Regions from separate parts of the Streptomyces sp. NPDC021096 genome, predicted to be linked through region 2. Evidence: predicted binding sites of a transcription regulator. Region 2 holds the regulator's gene; the other holds the start of a gene.
The links. The regulator HrcA, encoded in region 2, represses chaperone genes, less so after heat shock. The targets are predictions, from matches to a motif close to TTNGCACTCNGNNNNNCNGAGTGCNAA.
Positions count from the first base shown of each region.

Region 1: groL (chaperonin GroEL) is a predicted target of HrcA. The motif match lies at 13,650-13,676, and genes of this name have one in related genera.

Region 1 covers NZ_JBFADG010000010.1:142,465-165,531, reverse strand. Annotated here, with positions in the region: gene AB0G59_RS16655 (class II fructose-bisphosphate aldolase) at 325-1,182, opposite strand; gene AB0G59_RS16650 (1-phosphofructokinase family hexose kinase) at 1,328-2,248, opposite strand; gene nagA (N-acetylglucosamine-6-phosphate deacetylase) at 2,372-3,526, opposite strand; gene AB0G59_RS16640 (ROK family protein) at 3,526-4,512, opposite strand; gene AB0G59_RS16635 (SIS domain-containing protein) at 4,679-5,584, opposite strand; gene AB0G59_RS16630 (extracellular solute-binding protein) at 5,835-7,088, shown strand; gene AB0G59_RS16625 (DUF3263 domain-containing protein) at 7,099-7,368, shown strand; gene otsB (trehalose-phosphatase) at 7,499-8,338, shown strand; gene AB0G59_RS16615 (trehalose-6-phosphate synthase) at 8,450-9,934, opposite strand; gene AB0G59_RS16610 (glucosyl-3-phosphoglycerate synthase) at 9,976-10,923, opposite strand; SAM riboswitch class I at 11,074-11,218, shown strand; gene thrC (threonine synthase) at 11,236-12,510, shown strand; gene AB0G59_RS16600 (MoaD/ThiS family protein) at 12,587-12,862, shown strand; gene AB0G59_RS16595 (cold-shock protein) at 13,297-13,503, shown strand; gene groL (chaperonin GroEL) at 13,837-15,459, shown strand; gene AB0G59_RS16585 (tetratricopeptide repeat protein) at 15,617-18,121, shown strand; gene AB0G59_RS16580 (DNA repair helicase XPB) at 18,192-19,841, shown strand; gene AB0G59_RS16575 (hypothetical protein) at 19,874-20,002, opposite strand; gene AB0G59_RS16570 (AAA family ATPase) at 20,367-22,340, shown strand; gene AB0G59_RS16565 (copper homeostasis protein CutC) at 22,459-23,067, opposite strand, start outside.
Region 2 covers NZ_JBFADG010000022.1:315-5,974, reverse strand. Annotated here, with positions in the region: gene AB0G59_RS23200 (16S rRNA (uracil(1498)-N(3))-methyltransferase) at 1-634, opposite strand, end outside; gene AB0G59_RS23195 (nitronate monooxygenase) at 696-1,760, opposite strand; gene dnaJ (molecular chaperone DnaJ) at 1,873-3,012, opposite strand; gene hrcA (heat-inducible transcriptional repressor HrcA) at 3,013-4,029, opposite strand; gene AB0G59_RS23180 (MBL fold metallo-hydrolase) at 4,241-4,984, shown strand; gene AB0G59_RS23175 (DUF3097 domain-containing protein) at 5,025-5,660, shown strand, end outside.

The sequences.
Region 1 (23,067 bases), on a different contig from region 2:
CATTAGGGGTGCGCTTTTCGGCAACGCGCTGAATTGGCAATGGCCGAATTCGGCGAGCCTCGTGCCATAGCCCAGAGGTTGCTGGGGCGTTGGGGAGAATAGTTAAGCTGTCGCGTTTCGTCTACTCGTCGCGAGCGCCCAGCTGACCGCTTGAGCGTAGCCATAGATCAACGGCATAACTTCTGGGCCGGATAGATGTTGATTCACTTACAGCGCAGCTGCCGAGGAGTAGGCCGAACCACGCCTTATTGGCCCTAGCGTTCGCCCGGTACGCCGAGCCCTAAAGCATCGCCATTATCTCTACGCCTATCAGGGCATCGCGGGCTATGCGCCAGTGTTGCTGCTCCTGTTTGTGATCCGCAGATAGGCCGCCACCGTCTCCGCCATCGCCGCCCGCGCCGGTGCGAGGTACTTGCGTGGGTCCACCGTCGACGGGTGGGCCTCCAAGAACGCTCGTACCGCGCCGGTGAAGGCCGTGTTCAGGGCCGTGCCGACGTTGATCTTCGTCATGCCCGCCGCCACCGCCGCGCGGAGTTCGGTGTCCGGGACGCCCGAGGAGCCGTGCAGGACCAGGGGGACCGGGACCGTTTCGCGGAGGGTCGCGATGAGGGTGTGGTCGAGGGTGGCCGTGCGGGTGGTCATGGCGTGGGTGCTGCCCACGGCCACGGCCAGGGCGTCCACGCCGGTGTCGGCGACGTAGGCCGCCGCCTCGGTGGGGTCCGTGCGGACGCCAGGGGTGTGGGCGTCGCCCGCCTTGCCGCCGACGCGGCCCAGTTCCGCCTCGATCCACAGGTCGCGCTCGTGCGCCCAACGGGCCGCTTCGGCCGTGACCTTGACGTTGTCTCCGTAGGGCAGCTTCGAGGCGTCGAACATCACTGACGTGAAGTCATGTGCTGACGCCGCGTGGAGGAGGGCCGTGCTCTCGACGTGGTCGAGGTGGAGTGCCAGGCGGGCGGTCGAGGACCGGGCGACCGCCGCCGTGGCGGCGGCGATGGGGGCGAGGCGGCCGCCGTGGAACTTCACGGCGTTCTCGGAGATCTGCAGGACGGCCGGGGTGCCGGCGGATTCGGCGCCGGTGGCGATGGCTTCGGCGTGTTCGACGGTGATGACGTTGAAGGCCATGACGGCTGCGCTCCGGGCTCGCGCCGTGGTGAGCAGTTCGCTCGTGCTGACGAGGGGCATGGGGGCCTCCTGCCGGTGACGGTTGCTGCGGTGCGTTCGGCACCGCCGGGCCTGTGCGTCGTGGTCGCGCGCCGTCGCGGCGGAGAGATCCTCCCCGGCCCCGCCCCTTCCCGTAACCGGGGCTCCGCCCCGGACCCCGGCACGCTCACAGCTCCCTCACCCGTACGCGCGTCAGCGTCTCCTCGTACGTCGCGCGGTCGAACTCGCCCGCCGCCGGGGCGCGGACCGTCGCGGCCGACAGGGCCACGGCGCGGGTCAGGCGGTCGGGCCAGGGCAGGCCCTCGGACCAGGCCGAGAGGAGGCCGGCCACGGCGGAGTCGCCGGCGCCCGTGGGGTTGCCCGGCAGGGGTTTGGGCGGGGTGGCGTGCCAGGTGCCGTCCGGGGTGACGGCCAGGATGCCCTCGGGGCCCAGGGAGGCGGCCACCGCGTGGGCGCCGCGGCGGCGGGTGTCGAGGGCGGCGCGCAGGGGCTCGGTGGAGCCGGTCAGGGCGGCCAGTTCGGCGGCGTTCGGCTTGACCACGTCCGGGCGGGCGGCGACGCCCCGCCGCAGCGGCTCGCCGCTGGTGTCGAGCAGGACGGGCACGTGCCGGGCGCGGGCCTCGCGCACGAGGTGGGCGTACGCGCCGACCGGTACGCCGGGCGGCAGGCTGCCGCACAGGGCGACGGCGCGGGCGTTGCGCAGGAGGCGGACGTAGCGTTCGTCGAAGGCGGCCCACTCGTCGGGAGTGACGTCCGGGCCGCCCTCGTTGAGCTGGGTGGTGTCGCCGGTGGAGTCGTCGGCGACGCCGACCGTGCGGCGGGTGTCGCCGGTGATGGGCACGAGCGCGTCGGTCAACGGGCCCGCGCATTCGGCGAGGAGCCGGCGCAGGGTGTTGCCCGTCGGGCCGCCCGCGAAGCCGGTGACCACGGTCTCGTGGCCCAGTGCGGCCAGGACCCGCGCGACGTTGAGGCCCTTGCCGCCGGGGCGTTCGGCGGCCCGGGCGACGCGGTGCGAGGCGTGCGGGAGCAGGCGCGGGACGCGGTAGGTCAGATCGAGCGCGGCGTTGAGCGTGACCGTGAGGATCATCGGCGCCTCTCTCTCACGACTGCGTGACTTCCCCCGATGACGGATGCGCGAGCGATCATGCCAAAACAGCGGCGGCAGGCCCAGACCTCGGGACCCGCCGCCGCCGTTCAAACCGGGGGAGAATCAGCCCACTTCGGGCCGAACCAGCCATTCGCCCTTGCGCATGACGCCGGCCAGGTCGTACGAGGCGTTCAGCACGACCAGGTCCGCGTCCTTGCCGGGCTCCAGCGAGCCGACCCGGTCGGCGACGCCCAGCACGCGTGCCGGATTGGCGGAAAGGGCCCGTACGACGTCCTCCACGGGCAGCTTGTCGATGGTCACCGCACGCTTGAAGGCCGTGTCGAGCGTCAGCGTGGAGCCCGCGATCGAGCCCGCCGTCGGGCCGTCGGCGATGCGGGCCACACCGTCCTTGACCTCGACGCGCATCGGGCCGAGCGGGTACATGCCGTCGTTCATGCCCGCCGCGCCCATCGCGTCCGTGATGAACGCGACCCGGTCCGCGCCCGCCCGGGCGAAGGCCAGCTCCAGGACGGCCGCGTGCAGGTGCGTACCGTCGTTGATCAGCTCGACGGTGACCCGCTCGTCCTCCAGCAGCGCCGCGATCGGGCCGGGCGAGCGGTGCATGAGCGACGGCATGGCGTTGAACAGGTGGGTGGCGACGGTCGCGCCGGCGTCGATGGCCGCGAGCGTGGCCTCGTACGTCGAGTCGGTGTGGCCTACGGCGGCGACGACACCGCTGTCCGCGAGCAGGCGTACGGACTCCAGGCCGCCCTCCAGCTCCGGCGCCAACGTCATCATGCGGGCCGCGCCGCGCGCCGCGTCGACGAGCTTGCGGACGTCCGCCGGGTGCGGGTCGCGCAGCAGCTCCGGCTGGTGGGCGCCGCAGCGGTGCGGGGAGATGAACGGGCCCTCGAAATGGATACCGGCCAGGTCGCCCTGCTCGGTGAGCTCGGAGAGGACCGCGGCCTGCCGGGCGAGGTCGTCGAGGTCGCCGGTGACCGTGGAGGCGACCATCGTCGTGGTGCCGTGCGCGCGGTGCGTACGGATCGCGGTGAGCGCCTCCTCGGCCGTGCCGGCGGAGAAGGACGCGCCGCCGCCGCCGTGGACGTGGAGGTCCACGAAGCCGGGGACGATCCAGTGCCCGGTCAGGTCGATGGTGGGTGCCTCGTGCCGCACGTCGTCCGCGATGCGGCCGCCCTCGACCGTGACGCGGCCGCCCTCCGCCACGCCGGTCGGCAGCACCACGCGGGCGCCGGTGAGAACCGTTCGTTCGACCATCAGGCGGATACCTCCGTGGGTTCCATGGATTGCTTGGCGAGCAGGTCCCAGGCGAGCAGGCCCGCGCCCAGGCAGCCGGCGGTGTCCCCGAGGGCCGCCGGGACGATGAGGGGGAGCTTCTGGAACGTGACGCGCCGCGCGACCGCCGCGCGCAGCGGTGCGAAGAGGGTGTCCCCGGCCTCCGCCAGCCCGCCGCCGATGATCAGCGTGCGGGGGTCGAGCAGGGTGAGGCCCATGACCAGACCGTCGGCGAGGGCGTCGACCGCGTGCTGCCACACGGCGCGGGCGCGGGGGTCGCCGGCCTCGACGGCCCGCGCGCAGTCGGCGGCGTCGGCGGCCGGGTCGCCGCTCGCGGCGGCCCAGGCGCGGCCGACCGCCGAGGCGGAGGCGACCGTCTCCAGGCAGCCGCGGCCGCCGCAGCCGCACTCCGGGGCGTCGGGGCCGGGGCGCACGGCGATGTGGCCGATCTCGCCCGCGTAGCCGTGGGCGCCCTCCTCGATGCGGCCGTCGATGCCGATGGCGCCGGCTATGCCGGTGCCGAGGGGGACGAACAGGAAGCGGTCGGCGCCCCGGCCGGCGCCGATGCGGCCTTCGGCCAGGCCGCCGGTGCGGACGTCGTGGCCGACGGCGACGGGGGTGGGGGCGGTGCCGTTCTCCGGGCCGCTTCCCGTGCCGAGGCGGCGGCTCAGCAGGTCCCGGAGGGGGACGTCGCGCCAGCCGAGGTTGGCGGCGTAGACCGCGATCCCCCGGTCGGCGTCCACGATGCCGGGGACGGCGACGCCCGCCGCGGACGCGGGTTCGCCGAAGCGCCGCAGGCCGAGGTCGCGCAGCTCGGCGGCGAGCTCGAGGATGCCGGTCACGACGGCGTCGGGGCCCTCGGTACGGCCTGTGGGGCGCCTGGTCTCGTGCAGGAGCGCGTGGTCGGGGCCGATCAGCGCGGCCTTGATGGCGGTGCCGCCCACGTCCAGGGCGATGACGTGTTTCACGCATGTAGTTTTGCGCGTCCGGGCATGAAAGGTCTAGTCCACTCGCCGTGGGTGGGCGGCCGCGGCGCCGTTTCCCGCCTGCGGCGGGGTTTCGGGGCTCTGCCCCGGACCCCGGTCCTCAATCGCCGGACGGGCTGGATTTTGCCCGCCCGGCAGGCAGGAAGCCCTACTCGCCCAGGACCACGCTCCGCGTCAGGTTCCGCGGCGTGTCCGGGTTCAGGCCCCTCGACTCCGCCACCGCCACCGCCAGGCGCTGGGCGCGGACCAGGTGGGCCATGGGGTCGCGGGTGGTGTCCGTCGGGGTGAGGGTGGCGCCCGTGCGGGTCACGTCGGCCGGCAGTCCTTCCGGGAGCGTCCCGAAGCCCCACACCACCCGGCCCGGCGCCGCGATCGCCACCGGCCCGTGGCGGTACTCCATCGCCGGGTACGACTCCGTCCACGCGCCCGCCGCCTCGCGCATCTTCAGGGCCGCCTCCTGCGCCAGGCCGTACGTCCAGCCGCTGCCCAGGAACGTCCACTGCTCCGCCTCCAGCGCCGCCGCCGGCAGCGGGTCGGCCAGGGCCCACTCCGCGTCCGCGGCGGCCGCGACGACCGGGTCCATGCCCTCCACGGCCGTCCGCAGGTAGGCCAGGGCCGTGGTCGCGAAGCGGGTCTGGACCACGGACTCCTCGTCCGCCCAGTCCAGCACCGCCACCTCGTCCGCCGCGTCCATGACCGGCGTCTTCGGGTCGGCCGTGATCGCCAGGGTGGGCGCCCGCACCGCGTCCAGCAGGCGCAGCACCTCCGTCGTCGTGCCCGAGCGGGTGATCGCCACGACCCGGTCGTAGGTGCGCGTGAGCGGGAACTCCGACGCGGCGAAGGCGTCCGTCGCGCCCTGGCCGGCGGCCTCGCGCAGCGCCGCGTACGACTGGGCCATGAACCACGACGTGCCGCAGCCGGTCACCGCCACGCGCTCGCCCGGCCGGGGCAGGCCCGCCGCGCTCGCCGCGGCCTCGGCGGCGCGCCGCCAGCAGTCGGGCTGGGTGGCGAGTTCACGACCGGTGAGGGAGTCAGAGGAAGGGGAGGGCTTCATGCGCTGCTGCTCCTTGCGAGGTGCGGTTAGCGGTCGTCCCGTGGATAGCAGCCCTCTGTGACCTGGGGGAAGACCGCTACGGCGATACCGAAGCGCAACGCCGGAGCCGTAGACCGTAAGGTGGCGCGCGGGAGAAACTCACGGTCTCCACGGGACTCACGAATCCCAGGGGGGAGATTCACGGTCCTCCACAGGGCGAATACGAACCACAAGGTGGGTAGCAGTAGTGCAGCGGCGGCGGTTCTTGGGCATGACGGCGGCGGGTGCCGCAACGGCGGCGTTGGCGCCCGCGCTGACGGCGTGCGGGAGCGAGGGCCCCGGCGGCGACAAGAAGCTGAAGCTCATCGCTGCTGACTATGGCGACAAACCGGGCAACTCCTCCAAGAAGTACTGGGACTCGCTGGTCCGCGAGTTCGAGAAGGAGCACGGCGGCATCAAGGTCGACGTCGAGGTCTACAGCTGGACCGAGGTCGACAAGAAGGTCGCCGACCTGGTCGCCGCGGGCAAGGCCCCCGACCTCGCGCAGATCGGCGCGTACGCCGAGTTCGCCGCGGCCGGCAAGCTCTACAGCGCCGAACAGATGATCTCCATCCCCACCCAGGCCGAGTTCATCTCCTCGATCGCCAAGGCGGGCGAGGTGCACCGCGTGCAGTACGGCCTGCCGTTCGTCGGCAGCACCCGCCTGCTCTTCTTCAACAAGACGCTCTTCCGCCGCGCCGGCATCGCCAAGGCCCCCGAGAGCTGGGAGGAGCTCCAGGCCGCCGCCGTGAAGCTCAAGGCGGCCGGCGTGAAGATACCTTTCGGCCTGCCCCTCGGCCCCGAGGAGGCCCCGGCCGAGACCATGCTGTGGATGCTCGGCGGCGGCGGTGGCTACACCGACAACACCGGTGCTTACATCATCAGCTCGCCCGAGAACGTCAAGGCCTTCACCTGGCTGCGCGACGAGCTCGTCGGCAAGGGCCTCACCGGCTCCGGCGACCCGGCCCGCACCAACCGCCAGCAGGTCTTCGACGCGTTCGTCAAGGGCGAGGTCGGCATGCTCCACGGCCACCCGACGCTGATGCAGCAGGCCAAGGCCAACAACATCGAGTTCGACATGGCGCCCCTGCCCGGCATCAAGGGCAAGGCCCAGTCGACCATGGGCGTCGCCGACTGGATGATGGCCTTCAAGCGCAACGGCCACGGCTCGCAGATCGGCACGTTCCTCGACTTCGTCTACAGCAAGAACAACGTGCTCAACTTCACCGGCCAGTACGAGCTGCTGCCGGTGACCAACTCCGCGTCCACCGCGATGCAGGGCGACCAGCGCTACCGCCACCTGTGGCAGTTCCTGGAGCAGCTGCAGAACGCCGAGTTCTACCCGGCCGACAAGACGTCCTGGGCGAAGGTCAGCGCGACGATCAAGGAAAAGATCGGCGCCGCCGTGCAGAAGGGCGGCGACCCGACCGCCATCCTCGGCGAGATCCAGCGCGAGGCGGAGGCGACGGAGCTCGCGGGCCGTTAGGTTGGGTGACGTGAACGAGGACCGGGGCGAGCCGCCGGGGGGCGATCCCTCCGCGCACGGGCTGTCCGGGCGCGATCTGGCCGTGCTCGCCCTGGAACGGCGGTCCTGGCCCGGCCCCGGCGCCAAGGAGCGGGCCGTGCGCGAGCGCCTCGGCATCACCCCGACCCGCTACTACCAGCTCCTCAACGCCCTCCTCGACGACCCGCGCGCCCTCGCCCACGACCCCGTCACGGTCAACCGGCTGCGGCGGCTGCGCGACGCCCGGCGCGAGCGCCGCTGACGTCGACGCGGTCGTACGGTTCGCGGGCGTACGGTTCGCGGGCGTACGGTTCGCGGGCGTACGCCCCGGGCGTTCGTACGTCCCGTACAAGTGCCCGCCCCGGCGGCAGCGGCACCGGTAGGGTCGCCGTATGGGCAGCCACCCCCTCCCGGAACCCGTGACCGCCGCCGGCCGCGACGGCCTGGCCGCACTGCTGGCGCGGCCCGAACGAGCCGTCGTCGCCCTCGACTTCGACGGCACGCTCGCCGAGATCGTGCCGGACCCCGAGCAGGCCCGCGCCCACCCCGGCGCCGTGCCCGCCCTCGCCCGGCTCGCGCCGCACCTGGGCTCCATCGCCGTGATCACCGGCCGCGCGGCCGGAGTGGCGGTGCGCTACGGCGGCTTCGCCGGGGTCCCCGGCCTGGAACACCTCGTGGTGCTCGGCCACTACGGCGCCGAGCGCTGGGACGCCGTCACCGGCACCGTGCACGCCCCCGCGCCGCACCCGGGCGTCGCCGCCGTCCAGGCGGAACTCCCGGGCGTACTGGACGAGTCGGGCGCCTGGCAGGGCACGTGGGTCGAGGACAAAGGCCGCGCCATCGCCGTCCACACCCGGCGCGCCGCCGACCCGCAGGCCGCCTTCGACGCCCTGCGCGAACCGCTCGCCGCACTCGCCGCGCGCCACGGCCTCATCGTCGAGCCGGGCCGGCTGGTGCTGGAGCTGCGCCCGCCCGGCATGGACAAGGGCGTCGCCCTCGCCGAGTACGTACGCGAGGTCGACGCCTCCTGCGTCCTGTACGCCGGTGACGACCTCGGCGACCTCGCCGCCTTCGCGGCGGTCGAGAAGCTGCGCTCCGAGGGGGTGCCCGGCACGCTCGTGTGCAGCGGCAGCGCCGAAGTCGCGGTGCTCGCGGAGCGGGCTGATCTCGTGGTGGACGGGCCGGCGGGCGTGGTGGAGCTGCTGACGGTGCTGGCGGCCGGCATCGGCTGACCCGGGGGCTCCGCCCCCGGACCCCCGGTCCTCAATCTCCCCCAGCTACCGCTGGGAGGTGCCCCCAGACGGGCTGGTTTTGTCCTCAAGCGCCGGACGGGCTGAAAGTCGTCACAGGTCCAGCGCCCGTAGCTGTTCCGCGAACCAGCGCCCCGGCGGTAGTGCCGTCGCCGCCGCGGCCAACCGCTTCGTGCGTTCGGCGCGCTCGCCGGGGTCCATCAGCAGGGCCAGGTGGAGCGCGCGGGCGGTGGCCTCGATGTCGTACGGATTGATGGTGAGGGCCTCCTCGCCCAGCTCCGCCGCCGCCCCCGCCTCACGGGAGAGGACCAGGGCGCAGCCGTGGTCGGAGACGACCGGGACCTCCTTGGCGACCAGGTTCATGCCGTCGCGGATGGGGTTGACCAGGGCCACGTCCGCCAGCCGGTAGGCGGCCAGGGAGCGGGCGAAGTCGTCCTCCAGATGGAGGGCCACCGGCTCCCAGTCCTCCGTGCCGAACTCGGCGTTGATCTCGCGGGCCAGCCGTCCGACCTCCGCCATGTAGTCGCGGTAGACGGCGAGGTCCTGCCGCGAGGGGTAGGCGAAGGCGATGTGCACCACCCGGCCCTGCCACTGCGGATGGTCCTGCAGCAGCCGCCGGAACGCGTGCAGGCCGCGCACGATGTTCTTCGACAGCTCGGTGCGGTCCACGCGGACGATCGTCCGGCGGCCCGGACCGACGCGCTCCCGCAGCGCCGCCAGCCGCTCCTCGACGTCCGGCCGGTGCGCGCGCTCCCGCAGGAAGTCCGCGTCCGCGCCCAGTCCGTGCACGCCGAGCCGGGTCGTACGGCCCTCGAAGCGCACCGCCGTGACCACGCCGTCCTTGCGCACCGCCTCCGCCCCGAGCGTGCTCTCGCAGCACGCGGCGAAAGCCTCGGCCCAGCGGCGGGTCAGGAACGCCGCCCGGTCGCCGCCCAGGACGCCGCGCAACACCTGCGCGGCCACGTCGTCCGGCAGCAGCCGGTAGTAGTCGGGCGGGGCCCAGGGGGTGTGCGAGAAGTGCCCGATCCGCAGGTCCGGGCGGCGGGCGCGCAGCAGCCCCGGGACCAGCGTCAGGTGGTAGTCCTGCACCAGCACGCAGGCGCCCTCCGCGGCCTCCTCGGCGATCGCGTCCGCGAAGGCGGCGTTGTACGCCTCGTACGCCGCCCACTGGGCGCGGAAGCCGGCGTCGAAGGAGGGCTCCAGCGGGGTCTGCCAGAGCATGTGGTGGAGGAACCACAGCACGGAGTTGGCCACGCCGTTGTACGCGGCGGCGAAGGTCTCCGGCGGGATGTCGAGCATCCGCACCTGATGCCCGCCGGTGTCGGCCGGCGACAGTCTTCGGCCCGCCCGCCCGGCCGCCTCGCGGTCGCCGGGGCCCAGCGCGGCGCACACCCACACCGCCGCCGCCCCCTTGGGGTCCCGCCCGATCTCGCTCAGCCCCGAGACCAGCCCGCCGCCGCCCCGCCCCGCCACGAGCGAGCCGTCCTCGCGCGGCTTGTACGAGACGGGCCCCCGGTTGGAGGCCACGACGATCGGCGCGGCGGCGATCGGTGCGTCCGGCGTGTGCTCAGCGACCATGACCGCAGCCTTGCCCTTGAGGGAACCGCTCAAACGTACGCTTACGCGGCGCGCCGTCGGGCGTACTCGGGTATTCCGGCCATCGGCGGCCGCTCCTCGGTGTCCACCGCGTACGTGCGCGGCACGAACCCTTCCGCCGTGCGCTCGAACTGGGTGAGCGCCGGACGCACCAGATGGCCGCGTGCCAGCCGCAGCTGCGCGGTGCGGTAGATCGCGGCGGCCATCCGGCCCAGCGCCCGCCCGTCCTGGTGACGGTGCACGCGCACGCCGACGTCCACCTGCGCCAGCGCGTCCAGGCCCACCGTGTGCAGCGCGTCCACCAGCAGCCCCAGCTCCACGCCGTAGCCCACCGGGAACGGCAACTGCTCCAGCAGCGAGCGGCGGGCCGCGTACTCGCCGCCCAGCGGCTGGACGAAGCCCGCCAGCTGCGGCCAGTGCAGGTTCAGCAGCGGGCGCGCCACCAGCTCGGTGACCCGGCCGCCCTGGCCGGAGACCTCGCCCAGCGGACGGTCGTACATGCCCTTGACGAAGTGCACGCCCGGGTCGGTCAGCAGCGGGCCGACGATGCCGGAGACGAAGCCCGCGGAGAAGTCCTTCAGGTCGGCGTCGATGAAGCAGACGATGTCGCCGGTGGTCGCCAGCAGCGACCGCCACAGCACCTCGCCCTTGCCGGGCAGCGCGGGCAGCCGCGGCAGGACCTCGTCGCGGTGCACCACGCGCGCCCCGGCCGCCGCCGCGACCTCGCCCGTACGGTCCGTGGAGCCGGAGTCCAGCACCACCAGCTCGTCCACCAGGGGTACGGCCTCGGTCATCAGCTCCCGGCGGATCGTGGCCACGATGGCCCCGACCGTGGCTTCCTCGTTCAGCGCCGGCAGCACGACGCTGACCGTGGTGCCGGTGCCGCCCTTCGCGGCCAGAAGCTGGTCGAGCGGACGGTCTGCTGCGGACCAGGACCGCCGGGCCAGCCAGCGCTCCACCTCTTCCAGCACGTGAATTACTCCTCGTCGTGACACATCTCGCGGTGCGGACGGCCCTCTCGTGCGGCCATCCCTTCCGTTACAGTCTTGAACAACGCGGACGCCCGTCCTATGTCGGGGTCGTCGTGCGCACAAACGCCTGGGCCCCGCCCAGTGCCATACCGCTCATCCAGAGGGGCAGAGGGACACGGCCCGATGAAGCCCCGGCAACCCTCCAGCCGGTCTTGTCGTTCACTGCGGCGAGGCTCCCGGCGGGGAAGGTGCCAATTCCGTCTCACGACGAGGTTCGTCGTGGGGAAGATGAGGAGAAAGGGCCTCGCCTCCATGGCTGTGCAAGCCGTTGAAAGTCGTACCGTCGTACCCTCCTTCGGCCCCGCCGTCGCGCTCTCCTGCCGCGAGTGCGGCGAGCGCTTCGACCTCGGCCCGGTCTTCGCCTGCGCCGTCTGCTTCGGCCCGCTGGAAGTGGCGTACGAGCTCCCGGCCGGCGACCCGGAAGAGCTGCGCCGGCGCATCGAGGCCGGACCCGCCAGCATCTGGCGGTACGCCCCGCTGCTGCCCGTCCCCGCCGACGTCGCCGACAAACCGAACCTCAACCCCGGCTTCACCAAGCTCGTCAAGGCCGACAACCTCGCCCGCGAACTGGGCGTCACCGGCGGCCTGTACGTCAAGGACGACTCCGGCAACCCCACGCACTCCTTCAAGGACCGCGTCGTCGCCATCGCCGTCGAGGCCGCCCGCGCCTTCGGCTTCACCACCCTCTCCTGCTCCTCCACCGGCAACCTCGCCGGCGCGGTCGGCGCGGCGGCGGCCCGCGCGGGCCTGGAGTCCTGTGTGTTCATCCCGCACGACCTGGAGGCCGGCAAGGTCGTCATGGCCGCGGTCTACGGCGGCGACCTCGTCGGCATCGAGGGCACCTACGACGACGTCAACCGCTTCTGCTCCGAGCTCATCGGCGACCCGCTCGGGGAGGGCTGGGGCTTCGTCAACGTCAACCTCCGGCCGTACTACGGCGAGGGGTCGAAGACGCTCGCGTACGAGATCTGCGAACAACTGGGCTGGAGGCTGCCGGACCAGATCGTGGTGCCGATCGCCTCGGGCTCACAGCTGACGAAGATCGACAAGGGGCTGAAGGAGCTCATCGCGCTCGGGTTGGTCGAGGACCGCCCGTACAAGATCTTCGGCGCCCAGGCGGAGGGCTGCTCGCCGGTGTCGCGGGCGTTCAAGGACGGCCACGACGTCGTCCGGCCGGTGAAGCCGGACACGATCGCGAAGTCCCTCGCGATCGGCAACCCCGCGGACGGGCCGTACGTGCTCGACATCGCGCGGCGGACGGGCGGCGCCGTCGAGGACGTGACCGACGCCGAGATCGTCGACGCGATCAGGCTGCTGGCCCGGACGGAGGGCATCTTCGCGGAGACGGCCGGCGGGGTGACGGTGGGGGTGACCCGCAAGCTGATCGAGGCGGGTGTGCTCGATCCGGCGCTGACCACCGTTGTGCTCAACACGGGGGACGGGTTGAAGACGCTCGACGCCGTGGCGGCGGGGCCGACGGTGACGATCCGGCCGTCGTTGGACGCGTTTCGCGCCGCCCGCTCCTGAGCGGGGCTCCGCCCCGCACCCCGGTCCTCAAACGCCGGACGGGCTGAGTGTGTCCGGCCTACTCAAAGGTGATCCCATGAGCGTCAGCGTCCGTATCCCCACCATCCTTCGTACCTACACCTCCGGCCAGGCCGAGGTCAGCGCCGAGGGGGCCACCCTCGCCGAGGTCATCGCGTCCCTCGAGGCGAACCACCCCGGAATCGCCGCCCGGGTCCTCGACGAGAGCGGCAGGCTGCGCCGGTTCGTCAATGTGTACGTCAATGACGACGACGTGCGCTTCGAGGGCGGACTCGAGGCCGCCACGCCCGACGGGGCGGGGGTCTCGATCATTCCGGCGGTGGCCGGCGGCTGAGCGGGCTAAATCATTGGCCTAAGCTTTTCGCAGCGTTCCTGAGCAATTCCCTGGAATCGCCCCGCCCGTTAAACGGACGGGGTGATTCCGTCTGTTGAAGCGCGATACAGTTGGGGCGTTCCCCCTCCGGTGTCACTGCCGAACGCATATGAGAACCCGTCAAGTTGTGCGCGTAACGTGTGCACGAATTGTCGGGTTGGTTGCGTTATGCCCGGCCCGACTTGCCCGGGAAGCGGTGGAAATCGGTGCTAATAAGCACTCGGCCACGCCCGGAATTCTCGTCCGACTGACCTGTTGCAGACGGCATCCGTGCAGATACATTCAGCCGCGGTCGACGCGTTCCGGCGCACACCCCCAACCTGTCTGGGGGTGAGGTCTGACCCGGGTCCGCGAGGTGCGGTCCTGCGCAAGGGCCAGTAATAGGGGAGTTAGGCATGGCTCAGGGCACCGTCAAGTGGTTCAACGCGGAGAAGGGGTACGGCTTCATCGCGGTCGACGGTGGTGCGGATGTTTTCGTCCACTACAGCGCGATTCAGATGGACGGCTACCGCACCCTCGAGGAGGGGCAGCGAGTCGAGTTCGAGATCTCGCAGGGCCAGAAGGGGCCTCAGGCGGACATGGTGAGGCTGGCCGCCGGCTGATCACGTCGCATCGACCATCGGCTCATAACGGCTCGCCGTCGAGGGGCCCGCACCTGTTCGAGGTGCGGGCCCCTCGCGTGTACGTCGTCGGACCGGTGTGCATGCCGGGACGCGAACGTGGGCAGACCCTGGGTTGTCCCGAGTCGCTTGCACTCGCAGGGGTCGAGTGCTAATCATTGGGCTTAGCACTCTCCGGGTGAGAGTGACAGATTTGGACCGTCGGTGAGGTCGGCGAGCCAAGCGGGGCAAGGAACCGCAGGGCACGCAGGCCGTCCGTCGCGGGCGCCAGCGCGGTCCGGAGCAATCCACCCCGTCCTGGGAGGACCACTTCACATGGCCAAGATCATCGCGTTCGACGAGGAGGCACGGCGCGGTCTCGAGCGCGGGATGAACCAGCTCGCCGACGCCGTCAAGGTCACCCTCGGCCCCAAGGGCCGGAACGTCGTCCTCGAGAAGAAGTGGGGCGCCCCCACGATCACCAACGATGGTGTTTCCATCGCCAAGGAGATCGAGCTCGAGGACCCGTACGAGAAGATCGGCGCCGAGCTGGTCAAGGAGGTCGCGAAGAAGACGGACGACGTCGCCGGTGACGGCACGACGACCGCGACCGTCCTCGCTCAGGCGCTGGTCCGTGAGGGTCTGCGCAACGTGGCCGCCGGTGCCAACCCGATGGCCCTGAAGCGTGGCATCGAGAAGGCCGTCGAGGCCGTCTCCGCCGCCCTGCTCGAGCAGGCCAAGGACGTGGAGACCAAGGAGCAGATCGCCTCCACCGCCTCCATCTCCGCCGCCGACACCCAGATCGGCGAGCTCATCGCCGAGGCGATGGACAAGGTCGGCAAGGAAGGCGTCATCACCGTCGAGGAGTCCCAGACCTTCGGTCTGGAGCTGGAGCTCACCGAGGGTATGCGCTTCGACAAGGGCTACATCTCGGCGTACTTCGCCACCGACATGGAGCGTATGGAGGCGTCGCTCGACGACCCGTACATCCTGATCGTCAACTCGAAGGTCGGCTCGGTCAAGGACCTGCTGCCGCTTCTCGAGAAGGTCATGCAGTCCGGCAAGCCGCTGCTGATCATCGCCGAGGACGTCGAGGGCGAGGCCCTGTCGACCCTGGTCGTCAACAAGATCCGCGGCACCTTCAAGTCCGTCGCGGTCAAGGCTCCGGGCTTCGGCGACCGCCGCAAGGCCATGCTGGGCGACATCGCCATCCTCACCGGTGGCACGGTCATCTCCGAGGAGGTCGGCCTCAAGCTGGAGAACGCCGGTCTCGACCTGCTCGGCCGCGCCCGCAAGGTCGTCATCACCAAGGACGAGACGACCATCGTCGACGGTGCCGGTGACAGCGACCAGGTCCAGGGCCGCGTCAACCAGATCCGCGCCGAGATCGAGAACAGCGACTCCGACTACGACCGCGAGAAGCTGCAGGAGCGCCTGGCGAAGCTGGCCGGCGGCGTGGCCGTCATCAAGGCCGGTGCCGCGACCGAGGTCGAGCTCAAGGAGCGCAAGCACCGCATCGAGGACGCCGTTCGCAACGCGAAGGCGGCCGTCGAGGAGGGCATCGTCGCCGGTGGTGGCGTGGCCCTGCTGCAGGCCTCCCAGGTCTTCGAGAAGCTCGAGCTCGAGGGCGACGAGGCGACCGGCGCCAACGCCGTGAAGCTGGCCCTGGAGGCCCCGCTCAAGCAGATCGCCGTCAACGGTGGTCTCGAGGGCGGCGTCGTCGTGGAGAAGGTCCGCAACCTCACCGTGGGTCACGGCCTCAACGCCGCGACCGGCGAGTACGTCGACATGATCGCCGAGGGCATCATCGACCCGGCGAAGGTCACCCGCTCCGCCCTGCAGAACGCCGCGTCCATCGCCGCGCTCTTCCTGACCACCGAGGCCGTCATCGCCGACAAGCCGGAGAAGGCCGCCGCGGCCGCTCCGGGCGGCATGCCCGGCGGTGAGATGGACTTCTGATCGACCTCTGACGGTTGATCGCCTGTCCTCATGGACACCGGGGCGGCACTCCCTCACGGGGGTGCCGCCCCGGTGGCGTTTTCCGGGACGCCGGGCGCGCCGGGCCCCTAGCGTGTGGTCGGCACACTTTCCGGAAGCGGAACGCGGGGGCGCGGGCATGCAGGTCGACAACGACATCAACGGCGGCGTCTTCTTCAACGTCGTCGCACAGGGCGGGAACGTCACCCTCGAACTGCCGAGGGAGATCACACCCGCCCTCACCGGCATGCCCGCCCCCTCCGCCACCTTCACCGGCCGCGACGCCGACCTGAAGCCCCTCGTCGAGGCGCTGCGCCCCGGCCCCGCCGGCGAGCGCGCACCCCGCGTCTGCGCCGTGGCCGGACTGCCCGGCGTGGGCAAGACCGAGCTCGTCCTGCAGGCCGCCCGGTACGCGCTGGACCAGGAGGGGTGGTTCCCCGGCGGCGTGCTGTTCATCGACCTCTTCGGCTACGACAACGAGCGCCGCCTCAGCCCCGAACGCGCCCTCGGCTCGCTGCTGCGCGCCCTCGGCATACCCGACGAACACGTCCCCGCCGATCTGCAGGACCGTGCGCGGCTGTACCGCTCGGTGCTGTCCGCCTACGCCGACCAGGGGCGCCGCATCCTCGTCGTCGTGGACAACGCCCATGCCACCGAGCAGGCGAAGCCGCTGCTCTCCGCCGATCCGCGCGTCCCAGTCCTGGTCACCTCCCGGCACACCCTGACCGGGCTCGGCGCCCGGCTGCGCGATCTGTCCGAGCTGGACGAGGAGTCGGCGGTCGAGCTGCTGCGCAGCGCGCTGCGCGAGGCCCGGGGGAAGGACGACACACGGGTCGACGACGACCCCGCGTCCGCCGCCGCCCTCGCCGGACTGTGCGGTTACCTCCCGCTGGCGCTGTGCATCGTGGCCGCGCTGCTCGCCGAGCTGGCGAGCCGGCCGCTGTCCTCGCTGGCCGGTGCGCTCAAGGACAACCGGCGGCGGCTGGAACGGCTCGCCTGCGAGAACGTCGCCGTGCGGGCCGTCTTCGGGCTCTCGTACGAGCACCTGGGCGCCGAACAGGCCCGGCTCTTCCGGCTGCTGTCGCTCAACCCCGGCCCCGACCTCTCCACCGAGGCGGCGGCCCACCTCGCCGACGCCGACCCGTACGCCGCCGAGGAACTCCTCCAGGCGCTGGCCCGCGGCCACCTGATCGAGCAGGGTGCCGCGTACGGGCGCTGGCGCATGCACGACCTGATGCGGCTGTACGCCGCCGAGCAGGGCGAGGCGCGGGGCGGTGAGGACGCCCCTGCCCAGGCCCTCGAACGGCTCTTCCAGTACTACGCGAGGACCACCGGCGCCGCCGCCGTTCACCTGGCCCACGCGGCGGGCCCGGACCGGGCCGGCCCGGAGCCCGGCTTCGCCACCCGGGAACAGGCCGTGGCCTGGCTCGACGACGAACGCGCCAACCTCGTCGCGGCCGCGGTGGCCGCACCCGGCCTCGGCGCGCGCAAACTGTCACTGATCCTCTTCGAGACGCTCGGCGGCTACTTCTCCCTGCGGCGGCACTTCGACGACTGGCTTCTCGTCGGCGTCACGGCCATGCAGGTGGCCCTGGACCTCGACTGGCCACTGGCCCAGGCGGAAGTGATGCAGAACCTGAGCGTCCCGATGCGCCACCTGAGGCGGTTCGACCAGGCGGCCGACATGCTGGAGGCGGCGAGGGCCGTCTACCGGAAGATCGGTGACCGGAGCGGCGAGGGCGGCGCCCTGAGCAACCTCGGCCTGGTGCTGTGGGAGACGCGCCGCTTCGACGAGGCGATCCCCCTCCTGGAGGAGGCGATCGCCGTCCACCGGGAGACCGGGGACCGCCACGGCGAAGGCGTTGCCCTCACCAACCTCGGCCTGGTCCTCCAGAGCCTGCGCCGGTTCGCCGAGGCCGTCGAGGTGTACCGCGAGGACGTCGCGATATGCGGGGAGATCGGGGACCGGCGGGGCGAGGCACAGGCCCTCAACAACCTCGGCACGGTCCTGCGGGAGGAAGGCCGGCTCGACGAGGCGGCCACGGCCCTCACCGAGGCTTGCACCATCTTCCGGGAACTCGACGACCGGCACGGCGAGGCCCAGGCCCTCACCAACCTCGGCGTCGTCCTCGCCCGCCAGGGCCGCTCCGAGGAGGCGATCGACGCCCAGACCCGGGCCGTCGAGGCGTTCCGCGCCTCCCGCGCCCCGCACGACGAGGCCACGGCCCTGAGCAACCTCGGCCTCGTCCTGCTCACGGCGGACCGTCCCGCCGAGGCCGTCGCCCCCCTCGACGAGGCCGTCGCCGGCTTCCGGCGCCTGGCCGACCGCGATGGCGAAGGCATGGCCCTGACGAACCTCGGCACTGCCCTGCGCCTGGCCGGCCGGACCCCGGAGGCCCTCGACACGTGCGCCCGGGCCGTCGCCTGCTACCGCGAGAGTGCCGACCGCTACCGCGAGGGCATGGCGCTGGTGAACCTCGCCGCGGCCCTCGGGGACGCCGACCGGGCCGAGGAGGCCCGGGCAGCCGTCGACGAGGCGGTCCCCGCCCTGCTGGAGACCGGGGTGCTGGCGGAGGGGGCGACCGGGACGGTCACCCTGGACGGCCTGCGCACGCTGCTGCGCGAGGCCGGGATCGTCTGGTGACCGGACGTGATCCGGCCCGGATGAGGGACACTGGAAGCTTGTCCCCCGTGCACGAGTGGAAGGCCGAGGCGTGAACGGACCCCTCATCGTCCAGAGCGACAAGACCCTGCTGCTGGAGGTGGACCACGAGCAGGCGGACGCGTGCCGCCGTGCCATCGCGCCGTTCGCCGAGCTGGAGCGGGCGCCCGAGCACATCCACACCTACCGGGTGACCCCGCTCGGGCTGTGGAACTCGCGGGCCGCCGGCCACGACGCCGAGCAGGTCGTCGACGCGCTCGTCACGTACTCCCGCTACCCCGTGCCGCACGCCCTGCTCGTCGACATCGCCGAGACCATGGCCCGCTACGGGCGGCTGAAGCTGGTCAAGCACCCCACGCACGGGCTGGTCCTGGAGAGCACCGACCGGCCGGTGCTGGAGGAGATCCTCCGGTCGAAGAAGATCCAGCCGCTGGTCGGCGCCCGGATCGACCCCGACACCGTCGCCGTCCACCCCTCCGAGCGCGGGCAGATCAAGCAGACGCTGCTGAAGCTGGGCTGGCCGGCCGAGGACCTGGCCGGGTACGTCGACGGCGAGGCGCACCCCATCGAACTGCGCGAGGACGGCTGGGCCCTGCGCCCGTACCAGCGGCAGGCCGTCGAGGGCTTCTGGCACGGCGGCTCCGGCGTGGTCGTGCTGCCCTGTGGCGCGGGCAAGACGCTCGTCGGCGCGGGTGCGATGGCGCAGGCCAAGGCGACGACGCTGATCCTGGTCACCAATACCGTCTCGGCGCGGCAGTGGAAGCACGAGCTGGTGAAGCGGACCTCGCTGACCGAGGACGAGATCGGCGAGTACAGCGGTACGAGGAAGGAGATCCGCCCCGTCACCATCGCCACCTACCAGGTGCTGACGACGAAGCGGAAGGGCATCTACCCGCACCTGGAGCTGTTCGACTCCCGGGACTGGGGCCTGGTCGTCTACGACGAGGTGCACCTGCTGCCCGCGCCGGTCTTCAAGTTCACGGCCGATCTCCAGGCGCGGCGCCGGCTGGGGCTGACCGCCACGCTCGTGCGGGAGGACGGGCGGGAGTCCGACGTCTTCTCCCTCATCGGGCCCAAGCGCTTCGACGCGCCCTGGAAGGAGATCGAGGCCCAGGGCTACATCGCCCCGGCGGACTGCGTCGAGGTGCGGGTCAACCTCACCGACTCCGAGCGGCTGGCGTACGCGACGGCCGAGACGGAGGAGAAGTACCGCTACTGCGCGACGACCGCCACCAAGCGGAAGGTCACCGAGGCGCTGGTGCGCAAGCACCAGGGGGAGCAGACGCTGGTCATCGGCCAGTACATCGACCAGCTGGACGAGCTGGGCGAGCACCTGGACGCGCCCGTCATCAAGGGCGAGACGACCAACGCCCAGCGCGAGAAGCTCTTCGACGCGTTCCGGCAGGGCGAGATCTCCGTGCTGGTCGTCTCCAAGGTCGCGAACTTCTCGATCGACCTGCCCGAGGCGACGGTCGCCATCCAGGTGTCGGGCACGTTCGGGTCGCGGCAGGAGGAGGCGCAGCGGCTGGGCCGTGTGCTGCGGCCGAAGGCGGACGGGCACGAGGCCCGCTTCTACTCGGTGGTCGCCCGGGACACGGTCGACCAGGACTTCGCGGCACACCGCCAGCGCTTCCTGGCCGAGCAGGGCTACGCGTACCGGATCATCGACGCGGACTCGCTGCTGGCGGGGGAGGGCGCGTAGGCCCGGCGGGGGCCCGGGGCAGGCCTTGCGCTTCAGGCCTTGCGCTTGTCGGCGTACTCGCCGAGGACGACGACGCTGACGGCCGCGCCGGCGAACGCCTTGAGGGCGCGGAGGGCGGTGGCCAGGGGGGTGGCGGCGGGGGCGACGGATGCTGAGGTCATGTCTTCCATGATGGGTTGCGGAATCGCCCCCGGCATCGGCCTGCCGGTGTAAACGCGCAGGTGCGCCCGTACGACCGAAGGATCATTCCGTCCCCTACGGGAGATGGACGGCAACCCTGAGGGCCTCCCGGGGGTGCGCGAAATTCGCTCGCGCGCCCCCTGTCCCGCTGACTACAATCCACCCTTCCCGCCGCCTCCCGCATCGCCTCGGGAGCGCCGCCGTCCGGACGGAAACCGGGCGGCTCACCGCTCTTTCCGCCGTACGCCTGGAGGCCTTGCCGTGCCCGCGCACGTAACCGACGCGAACGACCCGCTCGAGCGTGAGCGCGCCCATCTCGCCTCGTCCCGTTCCGCCCTGCGCGCGATGCGCGCCGATGTCGAGGCCCTCGACATCAAGGACGTCACCGCCAACTGGGTCAACGCCGCCGTCCTGGAGCGGCAGATCGAGGAGCGCATCACCGCGCTCGCCGATCTCGCGCACACCCCGCTCTTCTTCGGCCGTCTGGACTATCTGCACGCCCCGGGCGCGGAGCAGGCCGAAGGGGCGGACGGCGAGCAGTTCTACATCGGGCGGCGGCATGTGCACGACGCGGTCGGCGACCCGATGGTCATCGACTGGCGCGCGCCCGTCTCGCAGCCGTTCTACCGGGCGTCCAAGAAGGAGCCGATGGACGTCCGGCTACGGCGCCGGTTCGGCTATACGGGCGGGGAGTTGACCGCGTACGAGGACGAGGACCTGACGGACGCGGCGGCCGACGACCGTACGAGCCGGCTGCTGCAGACCGAGATCGAACGCCCGCGCGTCGGCCCGATGCGCGACATCGTCGCGACGATCCAGCCGGAGCAGGACGAGATCGTGCGGTCCGGAATCGGCGGCACCGTGTGTGTGCAGGGCGCCCCCGGCACCGGGAAGACGGCCGTCGGCCTGCACCGGGTCGCGTATCTGCTGTACGCCCACCGTGAGCGGCTCGCGCGAACCGGCACGCTGGTCATCGGCCCGAACCGCTCGTTCCTGCGGTACATCGAGCAGGTGCTGCCCGCGCTGGGCGAGTTGAACGTGCAGCAGGCGACCGTCGGCGATCTCGTCGCCCACGTCGAGGTGCGCGGGGCCGACTCGCCCGCCGCCGCCCGTATCAAGGGCGACGCCCGCATGGCCGAGGTGCTGCGGCGCGCGGTGCGGGCGGGGGTGACGATGCCCGTCGAGCCGGTGGTCGTGGTGCGGGGCTCGCGGCGCTGGCGGGTGCCGGCGTACGAGATCGAGGAGATGGTGCGGGAGTTGCTCGCCCGCGACATCCGCTACGGAGCCGCGCGGGAGGCCCTGCCGCAGCGGATCGCGCACGCCGTGCTCGTACGGATGGAGGAGGCGGGCGAGGCGCCCGACGACCGGGTGCAGGACGCGGTGGCGCGCAACGCTGCCGTGAAGGCGGCGGTCAAGGCGGTCTGGCCGGCCGTCGACCCGGTGAAGCTGGTGCTGCGGCTGCTGTCGGACGCGGAGTTCCTGGCGGAGCACGCCGGCGGGGTGCTGTCGGAGGAGGAGCAGGGGGAGATCCTCTGGGCGCGGCCCGCCCGTGGCGTGCGGTCCGCGAAGTGGTCGGTGGCGGACGCGGTGCTGATCGACGAGGCCGCCGACCTCGTGGCGCGTACGCCCTCGCTCGGGCATGTGGTCCTCGACGAGGCGCAGGACCTGTCGCCCATGCAGTACCGGGCGGTGGGGCGCCGCTGCACGACCGGTTCGGCCACGATCCTGGGCGACCTGGCCCAGGGCACGACGCCGTGGGCGACGGCGAGCTGGGCGGAGGCGCTGACCCACCTGGGCAAGCCGGAGGCGGCGGTGGAGGAGCTGACGCAGGGCTTCCGCGTGCCGCGCGCCGTGATCGCGTACGCCTCGCGGCTGCTGCCCTCGATCGCGCCGGGCCTGGCGGAGGCGACGTCGGTGCGCGAGTCGGAGGGCGACTTCTCGGTACGGGCCGTCGCGGGCGACGCGCTGGACGCGGCGGTGGTGGACGCCTGCCGCGAGGCGCTGGAGCGCGAGGGGTCGGTCGGACTGATCGCGGCGGACGCGCGCGTTCCCGTGCTGGGCGAGGCGCTGCGGGCGGCCGGCCTGGCGTTCCTCGCCCCGGGCGAGGAGACGTCGGCGGACGCGCGGCTGACGCTGGTGCCGGCGTCGCTGGCCAAGGGCCTGGAGTACGACTACGTCGTGCTGGACGAGCCGGCGGCGGTGGTGGCCGGCGAGCCGGACGAGCGGACGGGGTTGCGGCGGCTGTACGTCGCGCTGACGCGGGCGGTGTCGGGGCTGGCGGTGCGGCACGCTTCGCCGTTGCCGGTGCAGCTGGGCTGAGGCGGTTCGGCACCGCCGGGGGCCCTTGTGGGGGGCTGGGCGCCGTCGCGGCGGGATGGGCCCCGGCCCCGCCCTTTCGCCGTTTCCCTGGGGGCGGAGCCCCCAGACCCCCTTGTCCTCAATCGCCGGACGGGCTCTTATCGAGCGCCCTCCGCCACGCGCGTACCGCATCCGTGTCCACCGGGCCGTTCCAGCCCGCCGGGCGGGACGCGCTGCCGATGTGGAAGGCGGTGATGCCCGCGTCCAGCAGGACCGGCACGTGCTTGAGCTTGAGGCCGCCGCCGACCAGGATCCGCGGTTCGTAGCCCGGCTCGTCCGAGCGCGCCGCCTCCGCGAGCAGCGTGGCGAGGCCGTCGTCGACGCCCGAGGCGGAGCCGGCGGTGAGGTAGGTGTCCAGGCCCGGCTGGTCGGCGAGCTGCTTGCGCAGGGCGTCGCGGTCCGCCGCGCGGTCGATGGCGCGGTGGAAGGTCCACCGGGCCCGCGGCCCGACGGCCTCGGCCAGGTCGGCGACGGCCGCCAGGTCGGCGCGCCCGTCGTCGGTGAGGAAGCCGAGCACGAACTCCTCCGCGCCCTCCGCGCGCAGCGCCCGCGCCTCCTCGCACAGGGCGGCGAGCGCGGCGGCGCCCCCGGCGGAGAAGCCGTCCGTGGCGCGCAGCATCACCCGTACGGGGATGTCGACGGCGTCCCGTACCGCGGCGAAGGTCTCCCGGGCGGGGGTGAGGCCGTC
Region 2 (5,660 bases):
TGGTGAGTTCTTCGGGGGAGACGCCGCCCTCGGGGCCCACCACCAGGACGATGTCGCCCGTCGGGGGGAGGTCGGCCGTGGCGAGGGGGGTGCTGCCCTCCTCGTGGAGGACCGCGGCGAAGGCCGCGCCAGAGAGGAGGTCGGCGACCTGGCGGGTCGTCATGAGGTCGGCCACGGAGGGGAAGCGGAGGCGGCGGGACTGCTTGCCGGCCTCGCGGGCGGTCGCGCGCCACTTGCCGAGGGACTTCAGGCCCCGGTCGCCCTTCCACTGCGTCACACAGCGGGAGGCCGCCCACGGCACGATCGCGTCGACGCCGGTCTCCGTCATCGTCTCGACCGCCAGCTCGCCGCGGTCGCCCTTCGGCAGGGCCTGGACGACCGTGATGCGCGGCTGCGGTTCGGGCTCGGAACGGACGGAGGTGACCGAGACGTCGAGGTGGTCCTTGCCCTCCACCGCGGCCACGATGCCATGGGCGCCCGTGCCGTGCCCGTCCGTCAGGACGATCTCCTCGCCCACCCGCAGCCGGCGGACGGAGACCGCGTGCCGGCCCTCGGGCCCGTCGAGGGGGAAGACGGTGCCGGGGAAGACACCGGTGAGGGCGTCCTCTTCGACCAGGAAGACCGGCGCTGTCATGACGTACTCGCTCTCTCGCTGCAATGACTCGGCGGTCCCGGCAATCGGACCGCCCGGTGGTTCAGTGGCTCGACGTCGCCCGGGCCGCGGCCAGTTCGGCCGCCAGCACGCCCACCAGCTCCGCCGCCGGGAGCTTCCGCGCCAGGCGGTGGCCCTGACCGGCCCACAGGGCCATGGCCTGCGGGTCGCCGGCCGCCGCGGAGGCCTTGCGCAGGCCGGACGTCATGTGGTGGATCTGGGGGTACGCGGCCGGGGCGTACGGGCCGTGCTCCCGGATGAAACGGTTCACCAGGCCCCTGGCCGGACGGCCCGAGAAGGCCCGGGTCAGTTCGGTCCGTACGTAGCGGGGATCGGTGAGGGCCTGCTTGTGCAGGGCGTGCGCGCCGGATTCCGGGCAGGGCAGGAACGCCGTGCCGAGCTGCGCCGCGCAGGCACCCGCGGCGAGGACGGCGGCTATCTGCGCCCCGCGCATCAGCCCGCCCGCCGCGACGACCGGCAGCGGCACGCTCTCGCGGACCTCGGCCAGGAGCGCCAGCAGGCCCAATCCCGCACCCGCGCCGTCCATGTGCGGATCGTCGCGGTGCGTGCCCTGGTGGCCACCGGCCTCGACGCCCTGGACGCACACCGCGTCCGCGCCCGCCTCCGCCGCGGCCTGCGCCTCGGCGACGGACGTCACCGTCACGACGGTCACCGTGCCGGCCCGGGCCAGCGCGTCCACCGCCGTACGGGCGGGACACCCGAAAGTGAAGGAGACGACCGGTACCGGGTCGTCGAGGAGGATGGCGAGCTTGGCGTCGTACGCGTCGTCACAGGCCTGGTCCGTCTCCCCCAGCGGGGTCCGGTACCAGGCGGCCTCGCCCGCGAGCTGCTCGGCGTAGACCTCCACGGCCGCCGGATCGGCGGCGGGCGGCTGCGGCATGAACAGGTTCACTCCGAACGGCCGGGCCGTCCGGGCACGGAGCTGCTTGATCTCCTCGTACATGGCCGCCGGCGTCTTGTACCCCGCGGCCAGGAAGCCCAGGCCACCGGCGTCGGAGACGGCCGCGGCGAGCGAGGGGCAGGATCCGCCGCCCGCCATGGGGGCTTGCACGATCGGGTGCTCGAACAGTCCGGTGAACGGAGCCATGAGCACATCGTGTCACAAGCCCACCGGACCACCGGTGAGGCCGAACGCGAACGCCGGGCGGGCCGGAGGAATCCGGCCCGCCCGGCGTTCGGGAACGTCATCGCCCACGCGGCTAACGCCCGTTGAACGCGTCCTTCAGCCGCGAGAACAGCCCCTGCTGCCCCGGCTTGAACTCGCCCATCGGGCGCTCCTCGCCGCGGATCTTCGCCAGCTGGCGCAGCAGATCCTCCTGCTGCGGGTCCAGCTTCGACGGGGTGGTCACCTCGACGTGCACGATGAGGTCGCCACGGCCGCCGCCGCGCAGGTGCGTGACGCCGCGCTGGTGCAGCGGGATCGACTGACCGGACTGCGTGCCCGGGCGGATGTCGATCTCCTCGACGCCGTCGAGCGTCTCCAGCGGCACCTTCGTGCCGAGGGCGGCGGCGGTCATCGGGATGGTGACCGTGCAGTGCAGGTCGTCGCCGCGGCGCTGGAAGACCGGGTGCGGGGTCTCGTGGATCTCCACGTAGAGGTCGCCGGCGGGGCCGCCGCCGGGGCCGACCTCGCCCTCGCCCGCGAGCTGGATGCGGGTGCCGTTGTCGACACCGGCGGGGATCTTCACGGTCAGGGTCCGCCGCGACCGGACGCGGCCGTCGCCGGCGCACTCCGGGCACGGAGTCGGCACCACGGTGCCGAAGCCCTGGCACTGCGGGCAGGGGCGGGAGGTCATGACCTGGCCCAGGAAGGACCGGGTGACCTGCGAGACCTCGCCACGGCCGCGGCACATGTCACAGGTCTGCGCGGACGTACCCGGAGCCGCGCCCTCGCCGCTGCAGGTCGTACAGACGACGGCCGTGTCGACCTGGATTTCCTTGGTCGTGCCGAAGGTCGCCTCGTTCAGGGTGACTTCGAGCCGGATCATGGCGTCCTGGCCGCGGCGCGTGCGCGAGCGCGGACCGCGCTGCGAGGCCTGGCCGAAGAAGGCGTCCATGATGTCGGAGAAGTTGCCGAAGCCGGCGCCGAAGCCACCGGCGCCCGCACCCGCGCCGCCCGAGGCGGACAGGGGGTCGCCACCGAGGTCGTAGACCTGCTTCTTCTGCGGGTCCGAGAGCACCTCGTAAGCGGCGTTGATCTCCTTGAACCGCTCCTGCGTCTTCGGGTCCGGGTTGACGTCCGGGTGCAGCTCGCGCGCGAGACGGCGGAAGGCCTTCTTGATCTCGTCCTGCGAGGCATCACGCCGTACGCCCAGGACCGCGTAGTAGTCCGTGGCCACTTACGACTCCGCCAGGATCTGTCCGACGTAACGTGCCACTGCGCGTACCGCTCCCATCGTTCCGGGGTAGTCCATGCGGGTCGGTCCGACCACGCCGAGTTTGGCGACCGCCTCGTCGCCCGAACCGTAGCCGACCGCGACGACGGATGTGGAGTTCAGTCCCTCGTGGGCGATCTCGTGACCGATGCGCACGGTCATCTCCGAGTCCTTCGCCTCGCCGAGCAGCTTCAGCAGCACGACCTGCTCCTCCAACGCCTCCAGCACGGGCCGGATCGTCAGCGGGAAGTCATGACCGAAACGAGTGAGATTGGCGGTACCGCCGATCATCAACCGCTCCTCGGTCTCCTCGACCAGCGTGTCGAGCAGGGTGGCGAGAACCGTAGAAACGGTTCCGCGATCGTCCTGCTCGAAGGAGTCGGGGAGGTCCTGCACCAGCTTCGGCACATCGGCGAAGCGACGGCCCACGACACGGCTGTTCAGCCGCGCCCGCAGATCCGCCAGCGAGGTCTCGCCGAACGGCGCCGGACAGTCGACCATCCGCTGCTCGACCCGGCCGGTGTCCGTGATCAGCACGAGCATCAGGCGGGCCGGGGCCAGCGCGAGCAGCTCCACGTGGCGCACGGTCGAACGGGTCAGCGAGGGGTACTGCACCACCGCGACCTGACGGGTCAGCTGCGCCAGCAGCCGCACCGTACGGGCCACCACGTCGTCCAGGTCGACGGCGCCGTCCAGGAAGTTCTGGATGGCACGCCGCTCCGGCGTCGACAGGGGCTTGACGCCCGCGAGCTTGTCGACGAAGAGGCGGTAGCCCTTGTCGGTCGGGATACGGCCGGCGCTCGTGTGGGGCTGGGCGATGAAGCCCTCTTCCTCCAGCGCGGCCATGTCGTTGCGCACCGTGGCCGGGGAGACGCCCAGCCGGTGCCGCTCGGTGAGGGCCTTGGAGCCGACCGGCTCCTCGGTGCCCACGTAGTCCTGAACGATGGCGCGCAATACTTCGAGCCTGCGTTCGCTCAGCATCGCGCGCACCTCCAGTCAGTGGTCCAGCCGTCTTACGGTCCTGCGGGGTCTCACAGGGTCTTCACCCTTGGCACTCAATGGTCACGAGTGCCAGAACCCTTCAGCCAGTGTACGGCCGGGCCCCACGGCCAGGGCAAGGGCCGTCCCCGCCGCGAGCCTCCGGCGCCCCTCCGGGCAGGCAACGGTACCGCTCTGCGGCTAGCGTCGCGGTATGGAGAATCACGGGGACTCCCCCGCCGCGGGGGCGCGCTGGGAGCGGCTCGCGCCGGGTGTCGTACGCCGCAGGCTGCCGGGCTGGGACGCGACGGTGGGCGCGATCGCGGGCACCACGGGCGTCCTGGTCGTCGACACGGGCTCCTCCCTGCACGAGGGGGTGGAGATCCGCCGCGAGCTGCAGGACCTCTTCGCGCTGCCCGTGACGCACATCGCACTCACCCACCCGCACTTCGACCACGTGCTGGGCACCGCCGCCTTCGCGGGCGTGCAGGTGTACGGGGCGGTGGGCGTCGCCGAGCTGCTGCTGCGCGAGCGCGACGAGCTGCGGTGGGACGCGGTACGGCACGGGGTGGAGCCCGACGTCGCCGCGGAGGCCGTCGAGCTGCTCGTACGCCCCCACCACCCGGTCTCCGGCGAGCTGACGGTCGACCTGGGCGGCGGGCGGCGGGTGCTGCTCGCGAACGTCGGGCCGGGGCACACGGCGCACGACCTCGCCGTGCTCGTCGCGGGCACGGGCGGGGCGCCGGAGGTCGTCTTCTGCGGCGACCTCGTCGAGGAGTCCGGCGAACCGCAGGCCGGCCCGGACGCCCTGCCGCACGCCTGGCCGGGCGCCCTCGACCGGCTGCTCGCCCTGGGCGGCGACGACGCGCTGTACGTGCCGGGGCACGGCGCGGTGGTGGACGCCGCCTTCGTGCGCGCGCAACGCGACGCGCTGGCGGGGCGCTTCGGCGTGTCGTGAACGGTGAACCGGATCACCGTCGTGATCCACAATGGCCCGCATGCGCAGCAGCAGACAGTACGGCCCCGATCTGACTCCCCCGTGGAAGCGGAACACGCCCGCTCCCGAGGTGCCGGCCGAAGTGGACCTCGTGGTGGAGGAGGTCACGACGGGCTTCTGCGGCGCCGTGATCCGCTGCGAGAAGACGGCCCAGGGCCCGACGGTCACGCTCGAGGACCGCTTCGGCAAGCACCGCGTCTTCCCCATGGAGCCCCGCGGCTTCCTCCTGGAGGGGCGCGTCGTCACCCTCGTACGCCCGACCCCCACCTCCCGCGCCCCGCAGGCCCCCGCTCGCACGGCCTCCGGGTCCATCGCCGTCCCCGGAGCGCGGGCGCGCGTGGCACGCGCCGGGCGCATCTACGTCGAGGGGCGCCACGACGCGGAGCTCGTGGAACGCGTCTGGGGCGACGACCTGCGCATCGAGGGCGTCGTCGTGGAGTACCTCGAGGGCATCGACGACCTGCCGGCCATCGTCTCGTCCTTCGCCCCCGGCCCGGACGCCCGCCTGGGCGTGCTGGTCGACCACCTCGTCCCGGGCTCGAAGGAGTCCCGCATCGCCGCCGAGGTCACCGGTGACCACGTGCTGGTGGTGGGCCACCCCTACATCGACGTCTGGGAGGCCGTGAAACCGTCCTCC